One region of the Ensifer sp. GW821-FHT05G01 genome, then DNA from elsewhere that is predicted to be linked to it. Evidence: riboswitches for the same ligand, from Rfam matches in the RefSeq annotation. Region 1 holds a riboswitch; the other holds the start of a gene.
The links. A riboswitch is a leader RNA that binds a small molecule or an ion and turns the genes downstream of it on or off. The one in region 1 is predicted to bind FMN.
Positions count from the first base shown of each region.

Region 1 (7,148 bases):
TGCGCACGATCGAAGGTTTCATCGTGACGATCAATCAGCACATGGATGCGATCGCTGTTTCGGCGCAGGAACAGTCTGCCGGCCTTTACGAGGTCAACACTGCCGTCAACCAGATGGATCAGGTGACCCAGCAGAACGCCGCCATGGTCGAAGAGGCGAATGCCGCAAGCGCGACGCTGGCACAGGAGGCAGGTCGTCTGCGCGAGCTTATCGCCCGCTTCACGCTCGCCGAGACTTCCGGCTACGGCTACGCACCTTCGGCCGGTTCATCGCGCTGGGCGGCATAGTCCGAACAGGCGAAATTCTTGAGCATGCAAGTGAAACGGTCTCCGGAAACGGAGGCCGTTTCTTCGTTGAGGAGGTCGTTACCGTGAAACGGCAGAGGTTTTAGTCGACAAATGTAGCAATTGTAACTATCAATAATGTTGCTGCCATTTGACATGGCACCTCACAATTTTCCAACGATGATCATGAAGAAGACATTCGAAGTTTCCGACAGGCTGTTTGAGCTTTATCACCGCGTCCACCGGCTCGTGAACGAGTCGATGACAGAGGAAGGCGTTTCGCTGGCGCGCAGCAAATTCCTGTTTTTCCTGAGCAAGCTCGGCCCCTGTCGTTCGACGGATATCGCCTGCGCACTGAACTTCGCGCCGCGCACCGTCACCGAAGCGATCGATGGCCTTGAGCGTGACCGGCTCGTGATGCGCAAGCCGGATCCCGAGGACCGCCGCGCCAAGATCGTCTCGATCACCGACACAGGGCGCGTCATACTGGAAGCGGCTGAACACCCGCGCAAACAGCTGATCGAGGAAATCTTCTCGGCACTCGACGACAAGGAGCTCGATCAGCTCTTCGATATCGTCGGCAAGCTCGTCGACAAGACGGACGAGATCCGCAAGCGCAAGGACGAGGCGGAAGCCGCACAGATTGCGGTCGCCCGCTAAACACTTCTTTCCGCCAATGCTGATAGCCAAAACAGAAAGAGGCCGGGACGTCATGTCCCGGCCTCTTCCGTTTTTCTCCTGGCCCGACGCTTACATCGCGTCGATGGCACCGATGGAGAAGAACAGCGTTTCGCCGGAGGAATCGTCGACACCGTCATTGTCGGTGACGACATAGCCGTTACCGGCGGCATCGACGGTAAAACCTTCGACCTTGTCGACGACGTAGCCATTGAGAGCCTTCAGATCGGGAATGAGGTCACGAACCTCTTCCTTCTTGACGACCGGAAGCTCGCCGCCGAGCGCTGCCGGCTTCAACTCGGCAAGCGCGACACGGTAGAGCTTCTTGAGCTTGGCGGCCTGACCGATCAGGTTGTCGCGTTCGATGATATAGGCGTAGTCGCCGTGCACCGAGATTTCCGAGAGGCCGACCCAGCCGCCGTCTGCCTTCTCGAGCGGATAGCGGACTGCACCCCATTCTTCGCTCGATGGCTTGTAGGAGACGAGCTTGACGAAGCCCTTCTGGTCGTCCTTCCATTCGCGCTGGACGGCCATCCAGAGCACCTGATCGTCGCCTTCGCCGACGACCGTCACACCCTCGAAGCCGAAGCGCGTCTCGCCTGCACGCAGAGCTTCGGGAAGAGCGATCTCCTTCTTGATTTCGCCCTTCTTGTTCACCTTCAGCAGTGCATGGCTATAGAGTTTGTCGGAGTTGCCTTCGGAAGCAAGCCAGAAGCCCCCTTCCCCATCATTGGCGACGCCTTCGATGTCGAGCTTCTGTGCCGGCGCGCCGTCGCGGGTGATGCGGAGCGTCTCGGTGATCAGCGCCGGCTTCTGGGTCGCGTCGATGGTGAAGATGGTCGGCTGCGACGCATAGACGGAATCATTGACGGCACGCAGGAAACCCGGCTTGTCGGCAACGGCGGCCAGACCCGAAAGCGCGCCAAACCCGACAGGTAGACCATCCTTGTCGGCCGAGCGGATCTGCGGATAGGCAGCCTCGCCTTCGCCACGCTCGTAGATCATCACATGCGAGCGAGCGCCGCCGTCCTCGCCAAGGTCGACCTCGTTGGCGGTGGCAAGCAGATTGCGCGACGGGATCGCAACGGCGCCTTCCGGCGAGATACCCGACGGCAACAACTGCAGCAGTTCCGGCTCGGCGCCGGTGTCCTTGTAGACGCCGACGACGGATGCGCGTTCAGCAAGCACGAACAACAGATTGTCGTCGCCGAACTTCGCGGCCTCGAGGCCCTCCGGCTCGACGCCCTTGGCCGACGAGCGCTTCTCCGGGTAATGGCCGATCGACGCAATCGCGTGTTCGAAGCTGGCGCCGGACTCGAACAGCACCTTGCCGGTCGTATCGAAAATCGTGAAGCCGCGCGAACCGCCCTCGTAGTCGCCCTCGTTGGCAACGACGATGCGGGTGTCGTCGAGCCACTTGACGGCATCGGGCTCGCGCTTGCGGCCGGGCTGCTCGTCCTTGAAGGCGACCGCGCCGTCGCGCTTGGTATCGATGTCCTTGAGGTCGACGCTGCCTGCAGAGAAATGCGTCTTCACCGTCGCCGACTTGGCATCGATGATGACGATGTGGTTGTTCTCCTGCAGTGTCAGCGCAATCTCGTCCTTGCCGTTGAAGGAAACGAATTCCGGCTCCGGATCGTCGCCGGCAACGTCGGCAAGGCCCGTCAGGGTCACGTGCTTGATCGTGGCGCAATCGGCAACACCGTCCTTCAGCGACAAGATCACCAGGTCGCCGGCAGGCATCTGCGGGATCTTGCCGTCATTGACCTCCTCGTCACGCTCATTCTCGATGGCGATCGCGGCAAGCGTGCGGTCCTTGTTGACCGCGACGGAGTCCGGCTGACCGCCGAGATCGCAGGTCGCTTCGATCTTCTTGGAGGCGACGTCGACGGTGGCGAGGAAGCCGGAGGGCTTGATGAAGCTTTCGCGCGTGTTGACGGCCACGAGTGCCTTGGCACCAGCGACGGTCACCGATGTCGGCTCGCCATCGAACGAAACGATGCCGGCCGCCTTCGGCGCCTTGGCGTCTGTGATGTCGATGAGGCCGATGCGCTTGCCGGGGCTATCGGAATAAATCAGCGTGTTGCCGTCTTCGGTGGCCGTGATGATTTCCGCAGAAGTCGTTTCCTTGCGGGCGTCACCTTCCAGATTGTCGGCAACGGCGAAGGACGCGATACGATTGAACACCGGTTCGGCAGCAGCCGGAAAAGCAACAGACGCAAGAAGCATGGCGGCGAGCGCCGTTCTGCATGATGAAATGGTCATGAAATCCCCCATGTCGAATATCCAAAACAAGGGGGTTCTGCGGGATGGCGATGACAGGCGCATGACAATCCCGCAGCTTTGTTGTGCAGCGTCGCTTTACGCGCTTGCGCGCTCGCGTTTCATCTCGTGGCGCATGATGAAGAGCGAGGCGCCGAGGATCAATGCGGCTCCCAGCCAGAGATAACCGCTCGGCGCATAACCGAAGACGAGCCAGCCGGCGAGAACGTTGAGTGGCAACTTGAGATCATCGAAGGGCTGCACATAGGCGGCATCGGCAACCGTATACGCCAGCGTCAACAGAAACTGTGCCACGACGGTCAGGAGCCCCGCCAGCGCCAGCAGCGCGAGCATGGTGCCGCTCGGCACGACGAAGCCTGCCGACAGCGCCAGCACGCCGTTGATCGGCGTCAGAAGCACGAGCAGCCACACTGTGATCGTCTCGGGACGCTCGATGCCGGTCAGGCTCTTCGTGATCAGCGACGACGCACCCCAAAGCAGCGCCGAGAGAACCGGCAGCAAGGCTGCCCAGGTGAAACTCTCCGACCAGGGCTGCAGAATGATCGCAGCGCCGGCAAAACCAACTGCCGCAGCGCCCCAACGGGACGCGCCGACGCGTTCGCCAAGGAAGAGCCGTGCACCGAGAATGATGAAGAACGGTGACGTCATCACCAGCGCGATCGCCTGCCAGATCGGGACGGAGGCCAGGCCCGAAACCCAGGCCCCGACCCCCAGGGCTGCGAGGCCTACGCGGACGATGTGACGCCAGGGATAAACGGTGCGCATCGCCGATAGACCGACCCGCAACAGGAAAGGCAGGGAGAAGATGAGCGCGAACGCATATTGCCAGAAGGCGGTCGAGGTGGCGGAAAAGCCGAGTTGCATCGTCATCCATTGCGTGACGACATTCAGCAGAGCAAAGGCAACGCCGGCCAGTATCATCCAGGCGGCCCCGGCCATGGCACGGGAGGTGAAAAATGCTTGAGTAGTCTCGCTCATGTCCTTCATCCGCAAACAGGGACCAACAAAAACCAGGACGCATGAGCGCAGGGTGCGAAGACGGGCAGCCGTGCCCTTCGCATCCACGATCATTCTCTTTCATCCGGACTGTGACCGTCGGCTCCGGAATTGCACCGGATCTGCTATCCTTCCAGCCCACAAAGGCTGGAAGTGCTCGCGGGCTTGAGCCGAAGCCCTTACCGCCGGTGGGGACTTTCACCCCGCCCTGAGAACAGGCTGAGCCGTAGACCAAAGCCTGCGCTGCTGCAAGGCCACCCGAAAATGCAGAAGGGTCCGGCGTGAGCCGAACCCTTCAAGACTTGGACTGCCGGCCTCGTATCCGGCCGTCAAGCAAACTTATCAGCCGTTAACGGCATCCTTCAGGCCCTTGCCGGCCGTGAACTTCGGAACGTTACGTGCCGGGATGTCAACTTCAGCGCCCGTGGACGGGTTGCGGCCCTTGGAGGCTTCGCGACGCGAAACGGAGAAGTTGCCGAAACCGACGAGGCGAATGTCGCCACCGTTCTTCAGTTCAGCCTGGATGGTCTCGAAAACTGCATCAACTGCGGAAGATGCGTCGGTCTTGGAAAGTCCGGCCTTCTCAGCAACGGCAGACACGAGCTCATTTTTGTTCATGTTTCCACCCCTTTCAAAATGGTTCGAAACGACTGTGTTTTTAAGCCGCGGCGGCTTGCGCATCGCCCGCGTCTTGCCATTCCCAATTGCGCCTAATCCCTTGGAATGCAAGGCTTGCGGCATGCTTTTACAACAAAAAAGACCGGCCAGGGGCCGGTCTTCCTTGTTTTTCTGCCAAATGAGCCTGAGACGAGCAAAATTGCGCCCGCCAGCCCTGTCGATCAGTGGGCGATGGAAGCGCCCGCTTCGTCCTGCGAATCAACCGCAGCGACGGTTGCCGGCTCATTTGCCGGGTCCCATTCGATCGGCTCCGGGACGCGGATGAGAGCGTGTTCGAGCACTTCGCCCATCCGCGAGACCGGGATGATCTCCAGCACGTTCTTCACGTTGTCCGGAATCTCGGCCAGATCCTTGGCATTCTCCTCAGGGATCAGCACCTTCTTGATGCCGCCGCGGACGGCAGCCAGCAGCTTTTCCTTCAGACCGCCGATCGGCAGCACGCGGCCGCGAAGGGTGATTTCACCCGTCATCGCCACATCCTTGGAGATCGGAATACCGGTCATCACGGAGACGATCGCCGTTGCCATGGCAACACCGGCCGACGGGCCATCCTTGGGCGTCGCGCCTTCCGGCAAGTGCACGTGGATGTCGCGCTTGTCGAACAGCGGCGGCTCGATGCCGAAGTCGATCGCGCGCGAACGGACGTAAGACGCCGCCGCAGAAATCGATTCCTTCATCACGTCACGCAGGTTGCCTGTAACGGTCATGCGGCCCTTGCCGGGCATCATGACGCCTTCGATCGTCAGCAGTTCGCCGCCGACCTCTGTCCAGGCAAGTCCTGTGACCACGCCAACCTGATCGTCGCGCTCGGCTTCACCGTGCCGGTACCGCGGCACGCCCAGGTAATCCGGGATGTTTTCAGCGGTGACGGCTACGGACTTGGCCTTGCCCTTGATGATCTCGGTCACAGCCTTGCGGGCGAGCTTCATCAGTTCGCGCTCGAAGTTACGAACGCCCGCTTCACGCGTGTAGGTCTGGATGATCGCCATCAGCGCACCGTCGGTGACCGAAAACTCCTTCGGCTGCAGCGCATGATCGCGGATCGCCTTCGGCAGCAGGTGCCGCTTGGCGATCTCCAGCTTTTCCTCTTCGGTGTAGCCGGCAATGCGGATCACTTCCATGCGGTCCATCAGCGGCGCCGGAATGTTCAGCGTGTTCGCCGTGGTGATGAACATCACGTTGGACAGATCGTATTCGACTTCCAGGTAGTGGTCCATGAAGGTCGAGTTCTGTTCCGGATCCAGCACCTCCAAGAGGGCCGACGACGGGTCGCCGCGGAAGTCCTGGCCCATCTTGTCGATCTCGTCGAACAGGAAGAGCGGGTTGGACTTCTTTGCCTTCTTCATCGACTGGACGACCTTGCCGGGCATCGAACCGATGTAGGTGCGGCGGTGACCGCGGATTTCCGCTTCGTCACGAACGCCACCCAGCGCCATGCGCACGTACTCACGGCCGGTCGCCTTGGCGATCGACTTGGCAAGCGAGGTCTTGCCGACGCCCGGAGGGCCAACGAGGCACAGGATCGGGCCCTTGATCTTCGTCGAACGCGCCTGAACGGCCAGGTACTCGACGATGCGTTCCTTGACCTTGTCGAGGCCGAAGTGATCGACGTTGAGCACTTCCTCGGCATGGTTCAGGTCGGTCTTGATCTTGGACTTTTTGCCCCACGGCATGCCCAGCAGCCAATCCAGATAGTTGCGCACGACGGTTGCTTCCGCCGACATCGGGCTCATCTGGCGCAGCTTCTTCAGCTCCGCATCAGCCTTTTCGCGCGCTTCTTTCGAGAGCTTGGTCTTGGCGATGCGCTCTTCGATTTCGGCCATCTCGTCGCGGCCGTCTTCGCCGTCGCCGAGTTCCTTCTGGATCGCCTTCATCTGTTCGTTGAGGTAGTACTCGCGCTGGGTCTTCTCCATCTGGCGCTTGACGCGCGAGCGGATACGCTTTTCCACCTGCAAGACGGAGATCTCACCTTCCATGAAGCCGAGCGCCTTTTCGAGACGCATCTTCACGCTGGTGGTTTCCAGCATTTCCTGTTTCTCGACGATCTTGATCGACAGATGCGAAGCGACCGTGTCGGCAAGCTTCGAATAATCTTCGATCTGGCTCGCGACGCCGACGACCTCAGGAGAGATCTTCTTGTTGAGCTTCACGTAGCTTTCGAATTCGGAGACGACCGAGCGGCTGAGCGCCTCGATCTCAACCGGGTCTTCCTCCGGCTCGTCGAGCGCC
Region 1 is NZ_JBWKSC010000010.1:90,483-97,630, forward strand. It holds gene AC07UR_RS22820 (HAMP domain-containing methyl-accepting chemotaxis protein) at 1-287, shown strand, start outside; gene AC07UR_RS22825 (MarR family winged helix-turn-helix transcriptional regulator) at 471-944, shown strand; gene AC07UR_RS22830 (esterase-like activity of phytase family protein) at 1,035-3,239, opposite strand; gene AC07UR_RS22835 (DMT family transporter) at 3,324-4,232, opposite strand; FMN riboswitch at 4,311-4,461, opposite strand; gene hupB (DNA-binding protein HupB) at 4,584-4,859, opposite strand; gene lon (endopeptidase La) at 5,081-7,148, opposite strand, start outside.

Region 2 (7,148 bases), on a different contig from region 1:
ACCCGCTTCAACGCCATGGTCAAGGCCGGCAAGGTTCCGCAGGAACTGATCGACGCCCTGCCGCCGGCAGCTGCCTACGAAAAGGCCTACTTCCCGACGCTCGAAGAAGTCGATGCCAACAAGGCAGCGGTCACCGGCGCCTGGGATTCCGTGGTCGGCGCCAACGTTCAGTAAGCGTTTCCACAATCATGCTGCCCCGGCCGGTTTTCCGGCCGGGGCAGATGCGATATCGATAAGCAATTCAATGAACGACCGCGTCCGTAACGCGGCTTCTCGGGGCGAACGGAATGTCATCTGCTCACACCGGCGCCAGGCCACCTGCGCGCCGTCTTCCGCTTCACTGGCTCGGCGTCCTGCCCTTTGCAGCGTTCGTGTTCCTTTTTCTGATTCTGCCAACGATGAAGATCGTGGTCGGCGCCTTCCAGACGCCTGATGGCAGCTTCACCTTCGACAACATCATCGGCCTGTTCACGCCGTCGATCCTGTCGGCCTACTGGATCTCCATCAAGATCAGCATCGCCTCGGCGCTTCTCGGCTGCCTGATCGGCTTTGCGATTGCGTCTGCCGTCGTCTTCGGCAGTCTGCCGAAATGGATCCGCGGACCGCTTTTGACCTTTTCCGGCGTCGCTTCGAACTTCGCCGGCGTCCCGCTCGCCTTCGCGTTTCTCGCAACGCTCGGCCCCGTCGGCATCCTTACCGTGTTCCTGCGCTCGAACTTCGGTCTCGACCTCAGGCTGCTCGGCTTCAACCTCCTGTCGTTCTGGGGGCTGACCGTCACCTATCTGTTCTTCCAGATTCCGCTGATGATCCTCATCATCACCCCGGCTCTCGACGGATTGAAGCGCGAGTGGCGCGAGGCTGCCGAAATTCTCGGTGCCACCGGCCTGCAGTACTGGCGCATGGTCGCCTTCCCGATCCTGCTGCCTTCACTTCTCGGCACCCTCGCGCTCCTCTTCGCCAACGCCTTCGGAGCCGTCGCGACGGCGATCGCGCTCACCGGCTCGTCGCTCTCGATCGTCCCCATCCTGCTCTTCGCCCAGATCCGCGGCGACGTTCTCGGCAATCCGCACCTCGGCTACGCACTCGCCTTCGGCATGATCGTCGTCACGGGCATCGCCAACGCGATCTACATCTGGCTTCGCGCCCGCAGCGAGAGGTGGCTGAAATGAAGAAGATATGGGCCTGGGGGGCCCTCATTTTCGGCCTCCTCTATTTCACCCTGCCGCTCATCGGCATGACGAACTTCTCGCTGAAGATGCGTCGCGGCGAGTATTCCTTCGACGCCTATGGCAAGGTCTTCAGCGATCCGCGCTTCCAGGAGACCTTCACCTATTCCATCATGCAGGCGCTGTTCACCATCGCCTTCGGCGTGCTGCTCGTGGTGCCGACGGCCTACTGGGTTCGCCTGAAGCTGCCGCGGTTGCGGCCCTACATCGAGTTCATCACGCTGCTGCCGCTCGTCATCCCGGCGATCGTCATCGTCTTCGGCTACATCCGCCTCTACAACACCTCGAGCTGGCTGCCGCTGACCGGATCGATCGCGGGCACCAATGTGCTTCTGATGTTCGGCTATGCCATCCTCGCCCTTCCCTACATGTACAGGGCCGTAGACACCGGGCTTCGCACGATCGACATCGCCACTCTGACAGAGGCCGCTCAAAGCCTCGGGGCAGGATGGGCGACCATTCTCGGCCGGATCATTCTGCCGAATGTCCTGGTCGCGGTGCTCTCCGGCGCCTTCCTGACGTTTGCCATCGTCATCGGCGAATTCACCATGGCAGCGCTTTTGAACAGGCCGGCCTTCGGTCCGTATATGCAGCTTCTGGGCGCCAACCGCGCCTATGAGCCAGCCGCCCTCGCCGTCATCGCGTTCGGCATCACCTGGGGCTGCCTCGGCCTCATCCAGCTCGTCTCGCGCTTCCAAAAAAGCGCGCCTCCCAAGGCCTGAGGATCGGTTCATATGAGTTTCCTGACACTGACCAACATCCAGAAATCCTTCGGCCCCGTGCAAGTCGTGCATGGCTTCGACATGGCGATCGAGAAAGGCGAGTTCGTCTCGTTCCTTGGGCCCTCGGGCTGCGGCAAGACCACCGTCTTGCGCATGATCGCCGGTTTCGAGACGCCCTCCAGCGGATCCATCGTCATCAACGGCAAGGACCAGGGCACGCTGAAACCGAACCAGCGCAATATCGGCATGGTGTTCCAGGCCTACGCTCTGTTTCCGAACATGAACGTGCACGACAACGTAGCCTTCGGCCTGAAGGTCGCCGGTGCGCCGAAGGCGGAGACCGACACGCGCGTCAAGCAGATGCTGAGCCTGATCAAGCTCGAGCACCTGGCCGACCGTTTCCCCTACCAGCTGTCCGGCGGCCAGCAGCAGCGCGTGGCACTCGCCCGCGCGCTCGCCGTCAAGCCGCAGGTGCTTTTGCTCGACGAGCCGCTGTCGGCGCTCGACGCCAAGATCCGCGTGTCGCTGCGCGAGGAGATCCGCCAGATCCAGCAGCAACTCGGCATCACCACCGTCTTCGTCACCCATGACCAGGAAGAGGCGTTGTCGATCTCGGATCGCATCGTCGTGATGAATGGCGGCCGTGCTGACCAGATCGGGACGCCGTTCGAGATCTACAACACACCTGCCACCCGCTTCGTCGCCTCCTTCGTCGGCACGCTCAACATCATCGAGGCCAAGGTCGCAGACCCGGCCACGGGCGCCGTCGCCATTGGCAACCAGCAGGTCTCGCTGAAGGAGCAGATTGCCGGCATGAAGGGTGGCGACCCGATTTCGCTGGCGCTGCGCCCGGAGGCAGGCTCGATCGCCGACAGCGCCAAGGGTGATACGGCACTGACCGGTGAAGTGGTTTCGACCAGCTTCCTCGGCTCGGTCATCCGCACCAAGCTGCGGATCGGCGGCGATGTCATCTCTTTCGACATGTTCAACGACCCCGGCCTGACGCCGCCGACCTTCGGCGACAACGTCACGCTGCGTTTCGCCGCCAAGGATCTGCTGGTCATCCGCGAGTAGCCGAGCGTTGAAAGGTCAACCGTCGCTGGAATCATTTCGCCCGGCGGCGGCCGGCCTTGGAAAAATCTGTCGTAATTTCCAGGATTTTCGTCGCGCCACGCGTTTGACCACGCGTGGCCGATCTATATAGTCGGCCCTGTTCTCAGGGCGGGGTGAAAGTCCCCACCGGCGGTAGCGATCGCTACAGCGCCGCGCGTCTTAACAGACGCGCAAAGGTCGCTGTAGAACTTGAACGTGCTGCATGTTTTGTCCTTAAATCGGTGAGATTTGAGGATACATGCAGCGATCGAAGCCCGCGAGCGCCTTGGAGCCGGCAGTGGTTCCAGGGGTCAGCAGATCCGGTCAGATTCCGGAGCCGACGGTTAGAGTCCGGATGGAAGAGAGCAAGCAGGATCGTGAACCCCACGCCGGGGTTTTGCGCGCATGCATGTTCGCCCGACGGGAAAATTGGAAACGCCAAACCCTGGAAGGCTTGAGACCATGACTATTCTTTCCCACCCCACCGCCAAGATTGCGATCGTTCGTGCCCGTTGGCACGCCGACATCGTCGACCGCTGCGTCGACGCCTTCGTCGCGCAATGGACGAAGCTCGGCGGCTCGGCTGCCGATGTCGAGATCTTCGACGTGCCGGGCGCACTCGAAATCCCGCTGCACGCCCAGAAGCTCGCCAAGACCGGCCGCTACGCCGCGATCCTCGGCACCGCCTTCGTCGTCGATGGCGGCATCTACCGGCATGACTTCGTCGCCGGCACCGTGCTCGACGGCATGATGCGCGTTCAGCTCGACACCGACGTGCCGGTGCTTTCCGCCGTGCTGACCCCGCACAATTTCCAGGAAAGCGCGCCGCTGATCGCCTTCTTCCGCGAACACTTCGTCACCAAGGGAGAAGAAGCCGCGAATGCCTGCGCCCAGATCCTCGACGCCCGCGCCAAGCTGGCGCTGGTCAACGCCTGATCTGACGCCACACCGTATCGTAACCGGCAGCCCCTCATCCGGCCTGCCGGCCACCTTCTCCCCGCCTGGCGGGGAGAAGGACGTGCGTGGCGCGCTCTCGCGTCCAAGCACCGTCATCCGATGGCCACAGCCTTTACCACCCTACGCTGCGGTCGTCGGTACCCGCAAAACGGATGGCGAGGCTGTCGGACGAAATAGCACCGCAGGGCTTACGGCGAGTGAAAGCGCACGCGACCGTCCCCTCTCCCCGCCTGCGGGGAGAGGGCTAGGGTGAGGGGCAGCTTTGCGCAAAACGGGTGAAGAACAAATCCAAGTGAAGGCCCCGACCCCATTCTTGAATCAACCTCTGAACCACCTGAATCGACCCGCCAGCAACGGCCCTCAAACCGCTGTTTCGACTCAGTAATTCCAGCGGCTCACTGCGCCGGCTCGGCCTCGGCGAGGCAACGTTCCAACGCCGCCATGCGGTGACGATGGCCCGCCGCCTCGAAGCCGACGACTGTCACGAACGGCGCGAACATCACGACAATCAGGCAGACCGCCATGTCGACGCCTGCCATCGCCGCTGCGATCGACGCTGCCAGCACAAGCACCGTTCCGGCGAGCAGCCACGCATGCAGCGGCTCCGCCTGCCGCAGCAGATAAGCATACATGCCGTAGACGAGGCCGATGTACGCGCCGACCGGGATGACCACAGTCAGCACCGTTGCCAGCGAGCCGATATGTGCCTTGTGCTCGATGTAGTAGGCAGCGACATGCAGGCCGGCGCCGGTCGCAACGATCGCGGCGAAGATGAACATGTGGCCATAGCCCCAGACGAAGGACCGCTTGCGGTGCGCATGTAGCACCTCCGCACTCGGCAGCAGGAAATAGATCCACCACATGCCGAAGGTGAGGCCGGTGCCGGCGAGGCATACGAGCGCCACGTCGAGGTTCCAGCCCTCCCCGTCGACAACGGCGGTGATCGAGGCGACCGTGCCGACCACACCTTCGCCAAGCGCGATGATCGCCAGGAGGCCGTAGCGCTCGGCGATATGGTGCGCATGCCAGGGCGTGCCACCATACCGCGTCTCGGCGATATAGGGCCCAAGCATCTCGATCGCCGTCAGTACCACCACCATGGCAATGGACACGGTGAGCGAGAAATCGAAGAAGATCAGCACGATCCAGCCGAGCTGGGCGATGCCGATGGCGATCACATAGGTCATGCAGGCACCGCGCCGCTGCGGATCCTGCCGGGTGGCGCGCAGCCACTGGAAGATCATCGCCACGCGCATGACGACATAGCCGAGCACCATCACGCCATTGTCGAGATGCCCACCCACGTCGATCGAGTGGAACATGGCAGGAAGGCCGATTGCCAGGATCAGCACGCCGACCATCTGCACCATGGTGACGCAGCGAAACACCCAGTCGTCAGTGTCATAGGCTGACGCGAACCAGGTGAAATTGATCCAGGCCCAGCAGATGGCGAAGATCGCGAGCGTAAAGCCGATCAGCCCTGCCCTGAAATGTCCTTCGGCCATCAGATGCGCAAGTTGCGATGCGGCAAGGCTGAAGGCGATGACGAAGGTCAGGTCGAACAGAAGCTCGAGCGTCGTTGCCGTGCGGTGGTGTTCGTGCGTGTCGCGGCCGCTCATGCGTGCCAGGCGGTGGGCTGTGGCACGGGGTGGCGTCGTGGTAGCGTCGGACATGGATCGGCATTCCTCGCAGACGGGATGATACGCAAGAATATTCAAATATTTTCAGAAGCTTCGTCAAGCGGGCAGTGCCAGATCACCCGGTTTTGGCTGAACATGAAAACGCCCGGCATCTCTGCCGGGCGTCTCGCCGCAATGCGCGAGGGAGGATCAACGTGCATGGCGGTATCACCGCATTTCCAGGACACATGCGAAGCCGTTCGCCGCCAGGAATTGCGTAAAACGATGCGAGAGAGCGTCTCCGTGGCCCGGTTCAGGCCGGAAACGCTCTCTTGCCCGGTTGAATTACTTCGCCGCGTCGAGACGATCGATCGCGTCGACATTGCCGGCCGACGGGCCGTTCGGGTCGAACTCGGAGGCGAGCCAGGCATCGACGATCGATTTGGCCAGTTCCGGCCCGATGACGCGTGCGCCCATGGTGATGATCTGCGCGTTGTTCGACTTAGCAGCCCGCTCGGCGGAATAGGTGTCGTGGGTCAGCGCGGCGCGGATGCCCGGCACCTTGTTAGCCGAGATGCAGACGCCGATGCCGGTGCCGCAAAACAGGATGCCGCGCTCGTTCTCGCCGTCGACGATGGTCTGCGCCAGCTTCTGCGACAGGTCGGCGTAGAAGCCGGACTGGCTGAGGTCGCTGACCTCGAGGCCAGCTTTGCTCTTCAGGTGCGCGGCGATGACGTCGAGCAAGGGCTTGCCGGCGCTGTCTGCTCCGATTGCAATCTTCATGATGGTTCCTTTCCGTCGTTTTGGTTGGCGTGCAAGGGGCTCAGATCGCCCCGGAGACACGCTTGAGAATGTCGAGATAGCCGTTGACGTCCCAGGCCGAGCGGCCGATGAACAGGCCGTCGATATGCTTCTCAGCGATCAGTTCCTCGCAATTGCCGGGATTGACGCTGCCGCCGTAGAGCACGGGCACGCGCACGCCGAGTGCGGCTTCAGCCACATCGGCGATGCGCTTGTGGCGCTGGTCGGCATAATCGGATGTTGCCGGGATGCCGTTGACGCCGATCGCCCAGACCGGCTCGTAGGCAAGCAGGATCGTCGCCTTGCGGGCGTCGCCGTCAAGAAGCGCCAGCGCCCCTTCCACCTGCCGCTTCAACACGGCATCCGCCTCGCCCGCCTCGCGCTCGGCAAGCGTCTCGCCGATGCAGATCAGCGGCACGAGGCCGTGGCGCACGGCTGCCGCCGTCTTCAGGCCAACGGTCCGGTCGGTCTCGCCGAAATGCTCGCGCCGTTCGCTGTGGCCGAGCTCGACCACGTCGAGATTGCAGTCCCTCAGCATCACCGGCGACACCTCGCCGGTCCAGGCGCCGGCATCATCCCAATGCATGTTCTGTGCGCCGACCTTGACGCTGGTTTGAGCCAGCCGGTCCTTGACCTGACGAACGGCGGTAAAGGGCGGAATGACGAAACGCTGGATGCGATCGTCGCGCGCTGCGTCCGCTGCCGCCAGTCCGTCGGCAAAGACCATGGCC
Region 2 is NZ_JBWKSC010000004.1:328,586-335,733, forward strand. It holds gene AC07UR_RS12770 (ABC transporter substrate-binding protein) at 1-174, shown strand, start outside; gene AC07UR_RS12775 (ABC transporter permease) at 288-1,169, shown strand; gene AC07UR_RS12780 (ABC transporter permease) at 1,166-1,948, shown strand; gene AC07UR_RS12785 (ABC transporter ATP-binding protein) at 1,961-3,022, shown strand; FMN riboswitch at 3,157-3,411, shown strand; gene AC07UR_RS12790 (6,7-dimethyl-8-ribityllumazine synthase) at 3,503-3,976, shown strand; gene AC07UR_RS12795 (low temperature requirement protein A) at 4,393-5,670, opposite strand; gene derI (D-erythrulose-4-phosphate isomerase) at 5,962-6,399, opposite strand; gene AC07UR_RS12805 (triose-phosphate isomerase) at 6,440-7,148, opposite strand, start outside.
Region 2: it holds a riboswitch for FMN, as region 1 does, so the genes downstream of both, AC07UR_RS12790 (6,7-dimethyl-8-ribityllumazine synthase) here and AC07UR_RS22835 (DMT family transporter) in region 1, are expected to answer to the same signal.